Regions from separate parts of the Mesorhizobium delmotii genome, predicted to be linked through region 1. Evidence: riboswitches for the same ligand, from Rfam matches in the RefSeq annotation. Region 1 holds a riboswitch; each other region holds the start of a gene.
What was found. A riboswitch is a leader RNA that binds a small molecule or an ion and turns the genes downstream of it on or off. The one in region 1 is predicted to bind thiamine pyrophosphate.
Positions count from the first base shown of each region.

Region 2: it holds a riboswitch for thiamine pyrophosphate, as region 1 does, so the genes downstream of both, BQ8482_RS13440 (YkoF family thiamine/hydroxymethylpyrimidine-binding protein) here and thiB (thiamine ABC transporter substrate binding subunit) in region 1, are expected to answer to the same signal.
Region 3: it holds a riboswitch for thiamine pyrophosphate, as region 1 does, so the genes downstream of both, thiC (phosphomethylpyrimidine synthase ThiC) here and thiB (thiamine ABC transporter substrate binding subunit) in region 1, are expected to answer to the same signal.
Region 4: it holds a riboswitch for thiamine pyrophosphate, as region 1 does, so the genes downstream of both, thiC (phosphomethylpyrimidine synthase ThiC) here and thiB (thiamine ABC transporter substrate binding subunit) in region 1, are expected to answer to the same signal.

Region 1 covers NZ_FUIG01000043.1:42,900-47,623, forward strand. The annotation lists gene BQ8482_RS25635 (ABC-F family ATP-binding cassette domain-containing protein) at 1-642, opposite strand, end outside; gene BQ8482_RS25640 (thiamine diphosphokinase) at 644-1,288, opposite strand; TPP riboswitch at 1,391-1,505, shown strand; gene thiB (thiamine ABC transporter substrate binding subunit) at 1,549-2,562, shown strand; gene thiP (thiamine/thiamine pyrophosphate ABC transporter permease) at 2,811-4,430, shown strand; gene thiQ (thiamine ABC transporter ATP-binding protein) at 4,430-4,724, shown strand, end outside.
Region 2 covers NZ_FUIG01000023.1:15,501-20,224, forward strand. The annotation lists gene BQ8482_RS13430 (NAD(P)/FAD-dependent oxidoreductase) at 1-499, opposite strand, end outside; gene BQ8482_RS40070 (hypothetical protein) at 502-627, opposite strand; gene BQ8482_RS13435 (aspartate aminotransferase family protein) at 772-2,148, shown strand; TPP riboswitch at 2,576-2,688, shown strand; gene BQ8482_RS13440 (YkoF family thiamine/hydroxymethylpyrimidine-binding protein) at 2,679-3,287, shown strand; partial or broken gene BQ8482_RS13445 (zinc-binding dehydrogenase) at 3,297-3,592, opposite strand; gene BQ8482_RS13450 (MBL fold metallo-hydrolase) at 3,704-4,675, shown strand.
Region 3 covers NZ_FUIG01000019.1:75,083-79,806, reverse strand. The annotation lists gene thiC (phosphomethylpyrimidine synthase ThiC) at 1-1,717, opposite strand, end outside; TPP riboswitch at 1,819-1,935, opposite strand; gene BQ8482_RS39145 (hypothetical protein) at 2,705-3,142, shown strand; gene panD (aspartate 1-decarboxylase) at 3,362-3,814, opposite strand; gene BQ8482_RS11235 (beta-ketoacyl-ACP synthase III) at 3,880-4,724, opposite strand, start outside.
Region 4 covers NZ_FUIG01000029.1:109,104-113,666, reverse strand. The annotation lists gene BQ8482_RS19310 (porin) at 896-2,056, shown strand; TPP riboswitch at 3,093-3,209, shown strand; partial or broken gene thiC (phosphomethylpyrimidine synthase ThiC) at 3,313-4,563, shown strand, end outside.

The DNA of each region.
Region 1 (4,724 bases):
TTCTTCCAGAACGGTGTCGCGCCATTCCTCGAAATGGCCAAAGCCCTTGTCCAGCCTGCGGGTCTGGCCGCGATCGAGCCAGACGGTGGCGCGCGACACGCGCTCGAGGAAGCGGCGGTCGTGCGAGATGACGATCAGCGCCGAAGAGGTGCGGGCAAGCTCCTCCTCCAGCCATTCGATGACCGACAGGTCGAGATGGTTGGTCGGCTCATCGAGGAGGAGAATGTCGGGCTCCGGCGCCATGACGCGGGCAAGGGCGGCACGGCGCGCCTCGCCGCCGGAGAGATCGCTCGGCCGCTCGTCGCCGGACAGGCCGAGATGCTCCATCAGATAGGTGGCGCGGTAGGGATCGTCGGCGGGTCCGAGCCCCGCCTCGACATAGGCGCGGACGCTGGCGAAACCATCCAAGTCGGGCATTTGCGGCAGGTAGCGCACTGTCGCCGAGGGCTGGCGGAACACCTCGCCGTCCTGCGGCTCTATCAATCCCGCAGCGATCTTGAGCAACGTCGACTTGCCCGAGCCGTTGCGGCCGACCAAAGCGATCTTGTCGCCCGCCGACGCCGTCAGTTCCGCCCCGTCGAGCAGCGGCGTGCCACCGAAGGTCAGTTTTATGCCGTCGAGATTGAGAAGTGGCGGCGCCATGTCAGCTTCCAGGTAAGGGGAATGGGTGGGCGAGCAACAGCGCGCGGCCACTGCTCAGCGCGATTTCCAGCCGGCCCTTGACCTCGTTGGAAATGGTCAGCGACGAACCGAACGCCATCTCGATATGGTTCAGCGGCCATTTGGCGCCGGTCACGGTCAGGCCGGTAAGGTCGGAAAAGCCGAGAATCGAAAACAGCGTGCCATCGGCGTAGTCGAAGCCGGCCTTTCCGCGAAGCAAGGGGGTGCCTTCCTGTGCGCCGCTGGTCAAAAGCACCTCCGTCCCTGCCTCGGCCAGTCGGACACTGAGCGCCAGGTGCAGGAAGGCGTGGTCGGTGCGCTTGCCGCCGAACGCGCCGGCGAGCACGAGACTGGTCGCGCCGCGTTCGAGCGCGGCGGCGATAGCCAGTTCGCCGTCGGTCTTGTCCTTTTCTGCCGGAAACACCTGGCGGGCCACGGCGGCCAGCTCGTCCGGCAAGTCCGCCGGCACCGAATCGAAGTCGCCGACCCAGAGTTCCGGCGTCAGGTTCAGCGTCCGGGCATGGCTCATGCCGGCGTCGGCGGCGATGACACGGGAGCCTTCGACCTGACGGTCGAGCAGCGGCGTGCGGATTAGATCGCCGGCAAGCAGGATGGTGAATTTGCTCATATGCGTGGCCCTTACCAGCCCTGCTTGCGAAACGGAAGGCCGCGTTCCAGATGCCCGGCAAACTTCCGCTTGCGCCGCAACTAGGCCGGGCCTATGTGTCGAAACGCTCTAACGGGGTGCTGGACGCGATCTTCGCGAACCAGCTGAGAGGCGACCATGCCAACCCGCTGAACCTGATCCGGTTTGTACCGGCGGAGGGATTAGACGTTTCGGACAGCCCGACGCCTCAATTCCTTTCAACGCGAACGAAGGAGGCGCCGATGCGTACGTTTTTATACACTCTAGTTTCGGCAGTGCTGCTTGCGGCGACCGTTCCCGCCGGCATCGGGCCGGCATCCGCGCAGGAAAAACTCACCGTCTATACCTATGAGAGCTTCACCGCCGACTGGGGTCCAGGCCGCGCGGTGAAGAAGGCCTTCGAGGCCGAATGCGGCTGTACTCTCGAATTCGTCGCGGTCGCCGACGGCGTCGCCCTGCTCAACCGCGTCAAGCTGGAAGGGGCCGCGACCAAGGCCGACATCGTGCTCGGCCTCGACACCAACCTGACTGCGGAAGCCAAGGCCACCGGCCTGTTTTCGCCGCATGGTGCCGTCATCGACGTCAATGTGCCGGGCGGCTGGAGCGACGATATTTTCGTGCCGTTCGACTATGGCTATTTCGCCGTCGTCTACGACACCGAAAAGCTGAAGACGCCGCCGAAGAGCCTGAAGGAATTGGTCGAGGGCAATGCCGATGAGAAGATCGTCATCCAGGATCCGCGCACCTCGACGCCCGGTCTCGGCTTGTTGTTGTGGGTGAGGTCGGTTTATGGCGACAAGGCGCCGGAAGCCTGGGCAAAGCTTAGGGCAAAGGTGCTCACCGTGACGCCGGGCTGGAGCGAGGCCTATGGCCTGTTCACCAAGGGCGAGGCGCCGATGGTGCTGTCCTATACCACCTCGCCGGCCTATCACATGGTCGCCGAAAACACCGAACGCTATCAGGCGGCGTCCTTCGAGGAGGGCGAGTATCTGCAGATCGAGGTTGCCGGCATCACCACGTCAGGCGCGAAGAACCCGTTGGCGAAACAGTTCCTGACTTTCATGACCGGACCGAAATTCCAGGATGTCATCCCCGAGACCAACTGGATGTTCCCTGCCGGCAAGACCGACAAACCGCTCAATCCGGCTTTCGACAAGCTCGTCAAGCCGACCAAGACTTTGCTTTTCAGCCCCGAAGAGGTCGCCGCCAATCGCAAGGCCTGGGTCGACGAATGGCTGTCGGTGATGAGCAAGTAGCTTGTGATTGAAAGATGATTACTCTACGGCGCCCCCCTCTGTCCTGCCGGACATCTCCCCCTCCAGGGGGGAGATCGGATGTCACTTCCGCTTTCGCCAATCGCTACAGTCGAAAGATTGAGGCGAGGGTGAAGCTGCCAATCTCCCCACTTGAGGGGGAGATGTCCGGCAGGACAGAGGGGGGTGGGCGGGAACTCGACCTCAGCCATATTTTCTGCTTCGACGATCGTTGAACTAGGCAGGGCGGCATGCATACCGGATATCCTGCCGATCCCCGCGTCACTGCCGGCACCATCGCGCTTGCCGCTGTTGCGCTGCTGATCGGCGGAGCGTTCGCCGGGCTCATCGTCGAAGGCGCCCGCGACCCGTCCGGCGCCATGTCGGCCTTCGATTCCTACCTCTTCCGCGTCGCCCGTTTCACGCTGTGGCAGGCTTTGCTGTCGACACTGCTTTCCGTCGTGCCGGCGCTGTTCGTTGCGCGGGCGTTGTCGCGGCATCCGCGCTTCTTTGGTCGCGGCCTGATCCTGCAGCTCTTCGCCGTGCCGCTTGCGCTGCCGGCCATCGTCGCCGCACTCGGCATTCTGGCTCTCTATGGCCGTGCCGGCTATTTCGCCGGCGTGCTCACCGCGATTGGCGGTCAGGGCTGGCCGGGCATATACGGCCTGTCCGGCATCCTCGTCGCCCATGTCTTCTTCAATCTGCCGCTGGCCACGCGGCTGTTCCTTGAAGCGCTGACGACAGTGCCGGCCGACCAGTGGCGGCTGGCGAGCCAGCTCGGCATGGGCGCCAGACCCGCCTTCCGGCTGATCGAATGGCCGACGCTGCGCGCGGCGTTGCCGGGCGTCGCTGGGCTTGTCTTCATGCTCTGCATCACATCCTTTACCATCGTGCTCACGCTGGGCGGCGGGCCGCGTGCGACGACATTGGAGGTCGCCATCTACCAGGCACTGCGTTTCGATTTCGATCCTGCCCGCGCGGTGACGCTGACACTGCTGCAGATCGCGCTGACCTTCGTCGTTGTGCTGGCATTGATGCGGCTTGGCGCCAACACTGTCGGCGACGCCAATCTGCCGGTGGCACCGCGCCGCTATCTTTCGGCCGGCACGGCCGAGACCGTGCTGAACACAGCATTGATCGTTCTCGCATTGCTGTTCGTCGCCGGGCCGATGGCTGCCATGGTGACGTCAGGCCTTGGCGCCGATCTCGGCCGGCTGGCGGGCGAGATCGCGGTGCGGCAGGCGACGCTGACCAGCGCCGTGCTCGCCCTGCTGGCGGCGCTGCTTTCAGTGGCGCTGTCGCTGTCGCTCGTCATGGCACGACGGGCGCTGGCCTTGAGGCGTCGCGTCGGCGCCAGGACGCTGCTCGAATACGCCACCGATACCGGCGCCGGCTTCGTCCTCGTCGTGCCGCCCATCGTCATCGGCGCCGGCTGGTTCCTGCTCCTGCGTACTGTCAGCGACGTCTTTGCCATCGCCCCTGTCATGGTCGTCACCGTCAATGCGGTAATGGCGATGCCGTTTGCCATCCGCGCCATTCGCCCCGGCTATGATGCGGCGAGCGAACGCCACGAACGGCTCTGTTTGCTGCTTGGCATTTCGGGCTGGAACCGGTTCCGGCTGGTCGACTGGCCGTCGCTGCGGCCGCCGCTCGCCACCGGTTTCGCGTTCGCCATGGCTTTGTCGCTCGGCGATCTCGGCGTCATTGCCCTGTTCGGCAGCGACTCCCTGCAGACACTGCCTTACCTCTTGCTGGCGCGCATGGGCAGCTACCGCACGATGGACGCGGCAGGTCTGGCGTTGCTGCTCGGCCTGGTTTGTCTTGCGCTTGTCTTGGCCGCTGACTGGCTGGGGCAGGGAGAAAAATCATGATGCTCAACAGCGCGGAAAGCGGTACGGCTGTGCGGCTGGAAAAGGTCTCGTTCAGCTATCGTGAAGCGCCGTTTTTATTCGATGTCGAGTTCGCCGCCTCGAAGATCACAGCCATCATGGGGCCGAGCGGTTCGGGAAAATCGACGCTGCTCAATCTGGTGGCCGGCTTCGAGACGCCGCAATCGGGCCGCGTGCTGATCGGCGGCGCCGATGTCGGCACCAAACCGCCGTCGGCGCGGCCAGTGTCGATGGTGTTCCAGGAAAACAATCTCTTTGCCCATCTTTCGGTCGAAC
Region 2 (4,724 bases), on a different contig from region 1:
TGAGCGCCGCCCCGTGCTCCTCGGCGTCGCCCAGCAGCGCAAGCATCAGGGCATGGCTGTCGATGATGCCGGTGGCCGGAGACAAAAGGGCGGCCGTGCACCGCAGCTTGGGCTCCAGCCTGCGCGCCTCTGCTGCAGTCAAGGGCGCCAAATCGCCCGCGCCGCAAGCAGAGGCGTTGGCCAGGATGGAAGCGAGCACCGGCTCCTGTTCGGCATCCGTGGCGACGATGAGCTTGCCGCAGCGCGCATGCGGCACCGCCCGCTCTTGGCAATAACGGTAGAGCTTTTCCCGGCCTGGCACGCAGAGCCGGGCCTTCAGCGATTCGGCCGGATAGTAGATGCCGGCATGGATGACCTCAGAATTGCGCGAACTGGTCCCGGTGCCGATGGCGTTCTCGGCCTCGAGGATCAGGGTATCCATGCCACGCCGCGCCATCTCTCGCGCGATCGCAAGGCCAATGACGCCGGCGCCGGCGACGATGCAGTCGACATGGTCCACGATCAGGCCACCTCAGCCTTGTTGTTGTGCCTGCTGGTGACCCGTTCGGGGATCAAGTCTTGGCGACGCGCACCGCCGGCTTGGCGCAGGTTCTCGCGTTCCGCAGCCTCGAAGCTGAAATTCTGCATGTCTTCCGTCCATCCGCCAGCCCTTCCGAAATGGCTTGACACCCTTACAAGAAACGGATGCACCAAACAGCATTAATCCAGAGGCCGATGCGCGCGCCGAACGGCGGCAGGGCGCACGTCCCGGCATGCAGGACAGGAGCTATCATGGACGCTCGACCGAATTCTCCCGAAGCCCGCGACATCAGCTACCACTTGCACGGCTACACCGATGCCCGCAAGCATGAGGAAGCAGGGCCACTCGTCATCGAGAAGGGCGACGGCATCTATGTCGAGGATCTCGCCGGCAACCGCTATATCGAGGCGATGGCCGGGCTTTGGAGCGTCGCGGTCGGCTTTTCGGAAAAGCGGCTGGTCGATGCGGCGGTGCGCCAGATGTCCAAGCTGCCTTACTATCACGACTTCGGCTCCAAATCGCATTCGCCGCTGATCGATCTCGCCGAGAAGCTGGTGCAGATGGCGCCAGTGCCGATGAGCAAGGCGTATTTCACCAATTCCGGCTCCGAGGCCAACGATACGGCCATGAAGATGATCTGGTACCGGTCGAATGCGATCGGCCAGCCCGCACGCAAGAAGATCATCAGCCGCAATCGTGGCTATCACGGCGTCACCATTGCCGCTGCAAGCCTGACCGGCCTGCCCAACAACCACACTTCCTTCGACCTGCCGATTGCCAATGTGCTGCATACGGCGACGCCGCACCATTGGCGCGATGGGTTGCCAAATGAAAGCGAAGAGCAGTTTTCGAGCCGGCTTGCCGACGATTTGGAAAAGCTGATCCTGGCCGAAGGACCGGAAACCATCGCTGCCTTCTTCGGCGAGCCGATCATGGGCGCCGGCGGCGTCATCGTGCCGCCGGCCGGCTACTGGGAGAAGATCCAGGCGGTGCTGTCGAAATACGACATCCTGCTGGTCGCCGACGAGGTGATCTGCGGCTTTGGTCGAACCGGCGAGATGTTCGGTTCGCAGACCTTCGGCATCAGGCCTGACATCATGGTGCTGTCGAAGCAGATTTCTTCGTCCTATCTGCCGATCTCGGCCCTGCTGATCAACGAAAAAATGTTCGAGCCGATTGCCGACGAAAGCAATCGCATCGGCACCTTCGGCCACGGCTTCACCGGCGGCGGCCACCCCGTCGCGGCGGCGGTCGCGTTCGAGAACCTGAAGCTGATCGAGGAGCGCGACCTTGTCGGCAATGCGTGCAGGGTCGGCGCGCATATGCAGAAGCGGCTGCGCAGCCTCGCGTCGCACCCGCTTGTCGGCGAGGTGCGCGGCGTCGGCCTGATCGCGGCGGTCGAACTGGTCGGCGACAAGGCGAACAAGACGCCGTGGGAGACGGCCGGCGCGCTGGGCGGGCTCGTCAACGGTTTCATGCAGCAGAACGGCGTGATATCCCGCAACATGGGCGACGCGCTGGCTTTCTGCCCGCCGCTGATCATCACCGAGCCACAGGTCGATGAGATGATCGACGCGTTCGAAAGATCGCTTGAAGCCGCCGCCGGCCAGGTCGGATCACCGAGCTGAACAGGGCAGCGAAACAAAGAGGCTGAATGGGCGCTGGTGATTGGCGAAAGCCGAAGCGACATTCAATCTCCCCCCCTTGCGAGAAAGATGTCCGGCAGGGCAGAGGGGATCGCGGCTTCATTCCAGCTTGGGTTCCTCGCCCCCACCAGAGTGGGGGAGAGGTGGCTCGGCGAAGCCGAGACGGAGAGGGGGAACCGCGCCCTACGAAAGCCCCCTCTCCGGCCGCTTCGCGGCCACCTCTCCCCCGCTTCGCGGGAGCGAGGAACCCAGGTCTTGAGAGGTTCGAGGGACAGCACCCTTCGGCCCTGCCGGGCATCTCCCCGCAGGGGGAGATCGGCAGCTTCGCCGGCGGCGCCACGATCGGCAATTGGTCCGAAGCGACTGCCTGGACCATACTTGAACATCCTTCGCGCAGGTGCTACGTCGCTCCCATCGACAGGGGCGCTCCGTACTGCCGGGGCTGAGATGGAAGGTGCCAAGCCTTCGGTCCCTCAAGCTGATCTGGGTAATGCCAGCGGAGCGAGGCGACCATGTTTTCAGGTGCACAGATTTCCCTGTATCCGATGTGCGACGATTTCGTCGGCGTCATCCTCAAAGCGATTTCGGCGATGGATTCCTATCGGCCGAATTTCCGCATCGAGACCGACGACATCTCGACGCTGATCGTCGGCCCGCCGGAACAGCTTTTCCCGGCCATGCGCGACCTGTTCGCATCGGCGGCGGCAAGTGGCGTGCATTGCGTATTATCGGCAACGGTGTCGCGCGGCTGCCCTGGCGAGCCTGACGATCCGATCTGCACACCGATTTCCGGCAGCAGTCACGAACTGTCCCTGGCCGAGCGCATCGGCGCGGCGCGGGCGCATGTCGACAGCGCGAAAAAGCTCGGACAAGAGGTCGCCGCGCAGTTCTCGCTCTATCCGCTCGGCGAGGGCCACCACATGGACGAGATCTACGGCTGCATCGACTTTCTCAAGACTTCGGGCGTCTTCGACAGGTCGAAGAATTTCTGCACCAAGCTTAGAGGCGATGCCGGACCGGTGTTCGCGACGCTATCGGAAGCCTTCCTTCGCTTCGGCGCGCCGCAAGGCCATGTCGCGCTCGACTTTACCGTGTCGGCGAACAGCCCGAGCCCTTGTTAGTGTTGGTTGTCAACGGGTTGCAGCGAAATCCGAAACGGCATCCGGAACGACTACCAGCTTGCCGACAAAGTCCTTGGCGATGAAATCCGCCTGGGCGCGGTGGAAATCGGAGAGCTTGTAGACACCGCCGACCGGCGGCCGGATCTTCTTCTCCTCGATGTAGCGGACGATACGGCGGAAATCGTGTCGCGTGCCCTGGCTGGACCCGTGCAGCTGCAACTGCTTGGGACACATGTGCGCAGATCGAGCTGCACGACCGGGCCGGCAATCGCGCCGGCCGCCGTGTAGCGGCCTTCGGGGCGAAGGTTCGCGCGGTCGGGTGGTGTCTCAGTTTAACTTGCGGCTCACGACCCCAGCCGACCTTGTGCAGTGCCGACCGCCGTTGATATGCTCGATCATTCAGTCAGCGGGGAAGGATGTTCGATATCTCGGGTCGCGACCTGACACTTGGCGCAGCCGGTGCTCATGCTGCATTTGGACTCGACAAGCCGATCACGTTTGTCGACGCGGCCTGCGCTCAACAGGCCGTCGCCCAACCTTTCCGAAAATACAAGGTTGGCGACATTGAAGTCTTCTCTCTGATTGATGGCATGCGTGACGTTCCGCTGCGGGAGGGTATGGTCAGGAATGTCAGCGTCGAACAGGTCAAGGCGGCGTTGCGTGGTGCCGGTTTTCCCGACAATCAGGCGCCCCTGCGGTTTATCGTCATGGCGCTCAAGCTGCGCGATCAAGTGGTCCTGATCGACTCGGGCACGGGCGGTCATCCGATTTATGGTGAAGGGAACGGCCGGCTATTCGAGAGCATGGCCGCGGCGGGCCTTGACCCCAAGGCAGTCAAGACGATCCTGATCCCCCATCTCCACGGCGACCACATTTATGGCCTCATGAACAATGAGAGCAATGCGCAGGTCTTCCCGGATGCCGACATCGTGGTGCCCGCCGCGGAATTGAAATGGTGGACGCGCCCGGGGGTCGAGTCGATCGATCTCGGACCGACGCGCAAGGGCCTCGCCCGGCGCATTCAGGCTACCGTGGCGACGTGGAAAAACGTCAGGACTTTTGAGGGTGAACCAGAACTCCTGCCCGGCGTGCACGCCGTTCAGGCGCCTGGTCATAGCCCGGGAATGGTCGCGCATCTGGTGACCTCGGGCGGCAAACAGTTCCTGATCAGCGCTGACGTGGTCAATCTTGCGCCCCACATTTCAACAAATCCCGAGTGGCAGCTTGCTATCGACCAGGATCCGCAAATGGCCGTCGAAACGCGAAAGAAGATCTTCGATCGCGCGGTCGCCGACAAGCTCACCATTTCGGGTACTCACTGGTTGATGCCGAACGTCGGCACGCTGTCCAAGGATGGCAACAGCTACGTATTCGCAGCCGAGGGGTAATATTCCTGCCACACTACCCGTGCCAACTAGACGACGACGGCTGCCCGTA
Region 3 (4,724 bases), on a different contig from region 1:
CGGCCCGAATGTCGTGGGAGATGCGCATCGAGCAGAATTTCGGCCCGCACATCGAGCAAAAATGCGCCAGCTTGTGCGCCTCCTTGGGCAAGGTCTGGTCGTGGAAGGACCGCGCGGTTTCGGGGTCGAGCGACAGGTTGAACTGGTCTTCCCAGCGGAACTCGAATCGCGCGCGGGAAAGGGCATCATCCCTCACCTTCGCAGCCGGATGTCCCTTGGCGAGGTCGGCGGCGTGCGCGGCTATCTTGTAGGTGATGACGCCCGTCTTGACGTCGTTGCGGTCGGGGAGACCGAGATGCTCCTTGGGCGTGACATAGCAGAGCATCGCCGTGCCGTACCAGCCGATCATCGCCGCGCCGATGCCTGAGGTGATGTGGTCGTAGCCGGGTGCGATGTCGGTGGTCAGCGGCCCAAGCGTGTAGAACGGCGCCTCGCCGCAGACGGCGAGCTGCTTGTCCATGTTCTCCTTGATCTTGTGCATCGGCACGTGGCCGGGCCCCTCGATCATGACCTGGCAGTCCTTGGCCCAGGCGATCTTGGTCAGCTCGCCGAGCGTTTCTAGTTCGGCGAATTGCGCCGCGTCGTTAGCGTCGGCGATCGAGCCGGGACGAAGGCCGTCGCCTAGCGAGAAGGACACGTCGTAGGCTCTGGCAATGTCGCAGATTTCCTCGAAATACTCGTAGAGGAAGCTCTCGCGGTGATGATGCAGGCACCACTTGGCCATGATGGAGCCGCCGCGCGACACGATGCCGGTGACCCGGTCAACCGTCAGCGGGATGTAGTGCAGCCGCACGCCGGCATGGATCGTGAAATAGTCGACACCCTGCTCGGCCTGTTCGATCAGCGTGTCGCGGTAGATTTCCCAGGTCAGGTCCTCGGCGACGCCTCCGACCTTTTCGAGCGCCTGGTAGAGCGGCACGGTGCCGATCGGCACCGGCGAATTGCGTAGAATCCATTCGCGGATGTTGTGGATGTTGCGGCCAGTCGAAAGGTCCATGACGGTGTCGGCGCCCCAGCGGATCGCCCAGACCATTTTTTCAACCTCTTCGGCCATCGACGAGGTGACGGCGGAGTTGCCGATATTGGCGTTGATCTTCACCAGGAAATTGCGGCCGATGATCATCGGCTCGCTCTCGGGGTGGTTGATGTTGGCGGGAATGATGGCCCGCCCGCGTGCAATCTCGTCGCGTACGAATTCCGGCGTGACGAAGTCGGGGATCGCGGCGCCGAAGGCTTCGCCGTCGCGCAGCACGCTGCCGCGCAGGATCCCGCGGCCGAGATTCTCGCGGATGGCGACGAATTCCATTTCGGGTGTGATGATGCCGGCGCGAGCATAGGCGAGCTGGGTCACCGCCTTGCCCGCTTTGGCCTTGAGTGGTCGATTGCGGATGGGAAATTCCGGCGTCAGCCGTTCGCCTGATGCGAACCCGTTGTCCTCCGGCCTCACACCGCGGCCTTCCTGGAATTCGACATCGCCGCGCGCCTTGATCCATCCGTGCCGAATCCGGGCAAGGCCGTTCTCGATGTTCGTTTCAACCGTCGGATCGGTATAGGGGCCGGACGGATCATAGACGGTAACCGCCGGTTCGCCGGCCGTCGGATAAACGGCGATTTCCCGCATCGGCACCCTGATCTGCGGATGGATCGAGCCGGGTTTGTGGATTTTCCGCGAGGCGGGCAGTGGTCCCGTCGACACGGCGGGGGTGAGGGCATTCATCGTGAGGCTCCTTTGCTCATGCATTGGAGACCCAGTTCTGTGCCGGAAGGATGAAAAGACGCTTTGGTCTGCCTGCTTACAGGTTTTCGGGCGTAAACTCCCGCAAAGCGCTTGCACCGTCCCTACGCCAGTATGAACTGGATCAGGTTCAACGGGTCACTGCGCCGCGAAAGCCAGCAGTATCTCAGCCCCTTGCCGGGACTCCCCTGGTGAATGCTTGGAATTGAACGAGCCGGCACTGCTTTGTCAAGCGCCTTCGGCCAGTGGCGGTGATCGGCGGTCGAACAAACCCGAGGAAAACGCTCGCACATGTGTCGGCGACAAATCACGCTCCGGAGACCTGGCGACGGATCAACGGGACCTGCCAAACCGTCGGACTAAAGATCAATCCTTATGATGATCACGCCTCCAATCGGCACCAAAGGTTTGCGAGGAGATCGCCTCGATCCGCCCTGCCTGGTCAGCGCGGCGAATTCCTTTTCGCGGGCGTGTCGACAGGTTGGCCACAATACTGGTGAGGGAAACGGAAGAGCAGATCGATCAACCGCTCGGGCATGTCGATGAAGGCATCGACCTGTTGCCGGAATTGATCGTAGCGCTTCAGAAATGGTTTCGTCGGGAAGGTCGCGTTCGCGAGGCAGCATCCGCACCGGTCGCGCCAGCATTTCACAGCCGAAAAACCCGCCACTCTTGAGGGCAAGAGCGGCGGGCTTTTGCAGAGCTACTCGAACTGAATACGCGTTCCCACTCACATTGGCTGCGGATAATAAGGCGGCATTAACATGCAAAATTCACGCATCTAAATCGATCCGAATGCAAGATGAAGCGGGCTCGGAGGTTCCGGGCCGAAATCGCTGTCCCCGCCCAATCCATAAAGCGTCAGCTATCAGAAAATCCGCGCTTGACGCTACGTAAGGTCTCGTGTTTTTCGCTGTGCGGGGAACGACTTCCAGTCTCGGTCCAGGGCGACGAAAATGAGGGGCAGCAATGGTGGCTGGCGAACCAAACGACGTGCGCGTCAAACGCGCCGGTGGCGGATGGGTCGTTCATATTGTTGAGGACGGCAAACTGACAGTTCATCGGTTCAAGACACAGTCTCCCGCCGAGAATTTCGCCGAAGGCCAACGAGCCAGGCTCGGCCTTGCTGGCAGGCCACCGGATTTGGGAAGACGTTGGATGGCTGGTGAGCCTTTGGCGCCGGCGGGAGAAACACATCGCCGAAGGGCCATTTCAACGCTATTTGCGGCCGTTCGGCTGGCCATATTTACGATGATGGTTGGCACCGCTGCCGATGCGGAAGACGACTATGTGACCTGCCTCATCGACACGGCGGCAAAGATCATGAAAAGCCAGGTCGTCAAGGACCCGGCCGCGGCGCTGGAAAAAGCAGCAAGAATTTGCAAGCCGCCACGGCAAGTAACCTGAGACAGGGGTCAAACACGCAAATTCACATTAGAGCCACGCCGCTGTTGGCGCACCATGGAGACGCGGGACATTGCGCCATCTCACGAAAGCCCACGTTCCCGGAAGGCGCGGCGGGCCTCCTCCTTTCGAAGCTGGAGTGTCAGCAGCTCCGTGAGGTCCTCTCTTCGGCGCTGGGCGAGTTGCAACGAGGCGGAGAGGCTCTCACATATACGGCGCAAGTCACGCCCCGGAGACCAGGGCAGGAATGGCCAAAGCCTCATTCGCCTCGTCAAGAATGGAGAAACTGTAACGGCCATCGGCGTCAAGATCGACGGAGTAGCTCAGGCGGTCGAGTATGTGGTTATCCTGGTCGAACGTAACGATCCGCGGCTTCAGAGAGGTGATATGCGCTTCGTCCAGATAAATGGAGTTGCAGACAATGATCTGGTCGTCGGGCTGGCAAGTGCGGGCGGCTGCTCCGTTTAGAATACAGCATCGTGAGCCGCGCTCGCCGAGGATGACATAGGTCGAAATCCGCGCACCGGAATTCTTGTTCCATATCTCCACGAATTCCATGGGCAGGATTCCTGCTTCTTCACAGTGGTCAGGGTCGAGCGTTATCGAACCATGGTAATTGAGGTTCGCTTCGGTGACGTAGATGCCGTGCAGCTTGCCGGCGACTATTTTTCGCATTGGTCCGTTTCCTATCGATCATGCGTGACTAATCATGCCGCCCCTAGGAGCGGCCAATTATTCGGTTAAACTCCGACGACGAGGGCGCCGCCGCTGAGACCGGCACCCGCTGCCGCCAGAAGGATCTTTTCGCCCGGCCGAAACGGCTCCGATTGGTGGGCGAGCGACAGGGAGAGCGGGATCGTCGCGGCGGAAGAGTTGCCGTAGTCGGCGATTGTCTTGACGATTGAGCGATCGGCAATGCCGAGGCTTCGCCCGACCGCGTCGAAAATGCGCGCATTGGCCTGATGTGGCACGAACCGACCGATATCCTGCGGCTGCATTCGGGCAGCAGTGAGCGCGTCCTGCGAGCAGGCGGTCATCATCTCCACAGCCTTGCTGAATACTTCGCGGCCATCGGTCATCGTCATGCGGGTTTGCCCGAGATCCAGGCCACTTTGGAACGGGACGTTGCTTCCGCCGGCGGGAATCTGGATCAGTCCGTAGCGCGAACCGTCCGAATCGACTGATGCACCGAGAATGCCCTGATAGGCGTCCTCGCACGGACCAATCACCAGGGCACCGGCGGCATCGGCAAAAAGGACCGAGCTTGCGCGCTCGGCTGGATTGATGCGGCGGCTGAGGATGTTGGCGGCTATGACAAGGCTCGCTTTTCCGTGCAGGCGGGTGAACCCGTCGGCGAACATCAGCGCATAGATGAAGCCAGCGCAGGCGCCGGTCAGATCGACAGCGCCGGCGCGGCTCAGTCCCAGCCGGTATGCGACCAGCGGCGCACTGGGCGGCAGGAGGTGATCGGGCGTCGAAGTGGCGAGCAACAGCAGCCCGATGTCGCTGCGCTCGATGCCGGCATTCGCCAACGCCATGTCGCCGGCAGAGGAGGCAAGGCCCGACAGCGTATCTTCGTCCGTTG
Region 4 (4,563 bases), on a different contig from region 1:
ACCTTAACTGATTTTAGGGCGTTTATATAAGCCATAAACCGTGATCTGTCGAGAGTTGGCCTGTTTGACCGAATCGAACAAGGCGGTGGCGCTGAAACCCAACCACGCCAATCTCGTGAGCATGCATCCATGCGATCCGCAAAGGGCGCCAGGTGAGTCGCACAGGGATGTGAACGATTGCGCCGCTGCAAAACGGAACGGGCCATGCTTGGCACGATCCAGATGGCGGCGCTCCCGCCTGGCGTCCGAGCGGCGGCGCCGCATGCTGTCTCGACCCGAGCTTCACAGCAAACAGATGCTGTCGGTATCGAACGAAAGTGTCAGATATCGGACATACGAACCGTGTCCCAAACCTCTGCTTAGTGCTCAGCCTGACCCCCAAAAAGCAAAAAAGAAGGGGAGCGCGACGAAGTTGCGCCGGCCAATTTAAGTGTCAGCGCGGAGCTACCTCTTCAGGATGGCACGTCGCTTGCTGCTCCGCATCGAACGCCGACGGCCAACCCACACAACGGAGATGGATATTGGTTCAGAAGTGCTGAATCCCTGATGTAACTGAAAGAGTTTGACTGACAGTTGTGTGGAAGCGCAGCAAGGCAATAGGCGTTTTGCCTTTTCTTTAAGCCTGACGCTGGTCGAATCTCACCTCCTTCGGACAGTTGATGACCAACCACAGTTGTTTTTCAATAAGTCATGCAGTTGAAGAAGTGAGATTAAGCAAAATTACAAGTATCACTCGGCTTACTCTTAAAGTACACCGGAACTCCTCTAGTCAACTAAGTATCGCGCATTCCTTAGGCACGAAGGAGGAGCGCGATGCACATGTTTTTTCTCCTCGGATAGGCCACGGGTTCGCTCTTTGACGCTTCCGACTTTAACCTTTGAATCGAGATCCAGAATGAACGTAAGCAGCCTTCTTCTCGGCTCAGTTGCGGCCCTGATCTCCGTTTCCGTCGCTCGCGCGGCGGACGAAGTCTCCGCGCCGGGCCCGACCGAATACGTCAAGGTCTGCGACGTCTACGGTTCGGGCTACTTCCATATCCCCGACACGGAGACCTGCGTGCGCATCGGCGGCTACATCCGTTACGACGTCGGCCTCGGGGATGTCCGATCGTATGACGGGACAAGAACCTCCGATGTGAGAACTGGCGAGGCTCAGGGCACCTGGCGAAACAACACGCGTTTCACGTTCAAAACTTGGACGCGCCAAGAGACCGAACTCGGCGCACTGAAGACCTATACTGAAACCCGCGTGAACTTCGGCAACCGCAACGCTCATCCGGGTCCGGACAGTCCTCACAACTATAGCTTCAACAGCGGCGTCAAGCTGACTTCCGCCTGGATCCAGCTTGGTGGCCTCCGAGTTGGTAAGGACGAGTCGGCCTTCGACACGTTTACAGGCTACGCCGGGAACGTCCTCAATAACATACTCGTTCCGTACAGCGACTTCGATACCAACGTGGCTCAGTATTACTTCGATGCCGATAATGGCTTTTCGGCTCTGGTTTCACTTGAACAAGGGTCGGGTGTAGTCGGTACTATCGACAGTCATGTTCCGCACGTCGTCTTCGGCGTGAAACAGACGCAGGGCTGGGGCGCGATCACTGGCGTAATCGCTCGTGACAGCGACTACGAAGCTTTGGCCGGCAAGGTCCGAGTCGATGTCAATGTCACAGATGACCTGTCGCTATTTGGAATGTTTGGCTACGGCTCCATTGGCAATCTCAGCGATGACCCAACTAACGCAGTCGCCGCTCACGGTCGCGGCTTCTACAAAATTTGGAGCGGCAATTGGGCTTTGTGGGCCGGCGCCACTTACACGTTCGACGAGAAAACTTCGTTCAACCTTCAGGTCTCGGGTGATCAGCTCAGGAACTCTGGTCTGGCTGCAAACGTCGCCTATATGGTCGTTCCAGGTTTCACAGTCACAGCCGAAGTCGACTATGCCCACTACGGCAACTTCGGCGTCGGCACGCTCGACCGTTCCGGCGTGAACTGGACTCACCTCGGCAAAAAGAACAGCCTCGGCGGCATACTCCGATTCCAAAGCTCATTTTAGCGGAATCGAAGCTGCATCTCGGGTGGGCTGTAAAGCGGACCCAATCCCGCAAACGCTTGAGGACATTGCAAGCAAGCGTGCCAGGCTGAAACCTCGCCCTCAGGCGGACGATGTTTTTCGCCGAGCCGAACCGTGCGCCGGCTTTCGGTCGAACCGCCTCAGGAGCCTCTCGGTGAAGATCCGGCGCTGGCCTTATGAATTCGCGCATCGAAACCGCCTGCGTGGAGCCGGATTTCGACAACCCGCGCCCCTGCGACGGCAGATCGGTCAACTGGCGCATTAGTGACTGTGGGAAGCGGCGGGCCGGCGGCCGCAACTCGGACAGCACGAGTCCATCGCCTTCGGCCCGGCCACAGCCACTGTCGGCCTGCGGGAGAAGTTGGACAATCGAAGGCTCGGGTGAAATCAGCGGGCGGAAGGCATGGAGCACAGGCAAATCACGGCGTCGACCGCGATTCCGACTCTTGGAACGTATTCGCACCAACAGTGAATACCGGAACCTGCACCAATGTGCGGAAGAATCCTGTTCGTCGAACTATGGGTGGCGCCACTAGCGAGCTTTGTCAGCTCGTTCAGCTATAGCATCAGGCCGTTGTTGATAGTTGCCGACACTAGCCGCCATGTCGCCAACCGCGCATGCAGTGCTGTTCATGGATCTCGCTGGATGGCACACAAGGGCAAATCGCGACGTGCCGGAGAACCCATGCCGTTTCCTGCCGTCGCGATGCCCCCGAACTAAAACCGGTGAAAAACCTCGGGCAAATACCTGCGCTCCAACTTGCTCTCAAACTGGCCTTCGAACCTACGAGCCCATCATCAACGCGGCGTGCGAGGCTTGGCAGAACTCATCCCAAGTCCAGAAAGCATCACGTCAATCGCAATGACGTGTGGGTGCAAGTCGTCGGTAATCATCCACGACCCCCGGTGTAAGCCATTTGGTATGGCATCCACAAACGGATGCTGCCAACTAGGCGATTGCTGCTTTCGGCCGGACCCGAATGCGCTTGACAAAACGGAGCCGGCCCGTTCAACCTGAGGCATTCACCAGGGGAGTCCCGGCAAGGGGCTGAGATACTGCTGGCTTTCGCGGCGCAGTGACCCGTTGAACCTGATCCAGTTCATACTGGCGTAGGGACGGTGCAAGCGCTTTGCGGGAGTTTACGCCCGAGGTCCTGTTTCGGCAGGTCAACAGAAGCGTCTTTTCATCCTTCCGGCACAGAACTGGGTCTCCAATGCATGAGCAAAGGAGCCTCAAGATGAATGCCCTCACCCCGGCGGTCTCGACGGGACCACTGCCCGCCTCGCGGAAAATCCACAACCCCGGCGTCCTCCACCCGCAAATCAGGGTGCCGATGCGCGAAATCTCCGTCCATCCGACTGCCGGCGAACCGCCTGTCACCGTTTACGATCCGTCCGGCCCCTATACGGACCCGACTGTCGAAACCAGCATCGAAAAAGGCCTCGCCAGGTTTCGCCATGAATGGGTTACGGCACGCGGCGACGTCGAATTTCACGATGGCCGCAGTGTCAGGCCGGAGGACAACGGCTTCGCGTCAGGTGAGCGCCTGACGCCGGAGTTTCCCGTGCGCCACCGGCCGCTAAAGGCAAAAACGGGCAAAGCGGTGACGCAGCTTGCCTATGCGCGCGCCGGGATCATCACCCCCGAAATGGAGTTCGTCGCCATTCGCGAGAATCTCGGCCGCGAGAGCTTACGCGGCGGGATACAGCGCGACGGCGAGTCTTTCGGCGCGGCGATCCCGGACTTCGTCACGCCGGAATTCGTGCGCGACGAGGTGGCGCGCGGGCGGGCTATCATTCCAGCCAACATCAACCATCCGGAGAGCGAGCCGATGATCATCGGCCGCAATTTCCTGGTCAAGATCAATGCCAATATCGGCAATTCAGCCGTCACCTCGTCGATGGCCGAAGAGGTCGAAAAAATGGTCTGGGCGATCCGCTGGGGGGCCGACACCGTCATGGACCTGTCGACCGGTCGCAACATCCACAACATCCGCGAATGGATCGTCCGCAATTCGCCGGTGCCGATCGGAACCGTGCCGCTCTACCAGGCGCTTGAGAAGGTCGGAGGGATCGCCGAGGACCTGACCTGGGAAATCTACCGCGATACGCTGATCGAACAGGCCGAACAGGGCGTCGACTATTTCACCATCCATGCCGGTGTGCGGCTGCACTACATCCCGCTGACGGTCGACCGGGTCACCGGCATCGTGTCGCGCGGCGGTTCCATCATGGCCAAGTGGTGCCTGCATCATCACCACGAAAGCTTCCTCTACGAGCATTTTGAGGAAATCTGCGACATCTGCCGCGCTTACGATGTGTCCTTCTCGCTCGGCGACGGCCTTCGTCCCGGCTCGATCGCCGACGCCAACGACGCAGCGCAGTTCGCCGAACTGGAAACACTCGGCGAGTTGACAAAGATCGCCTGGGCCAAGGATTGCCAGGTCATGATCGAGGGGCCGGGCCATGTTCCCATGCACAAGATCAAG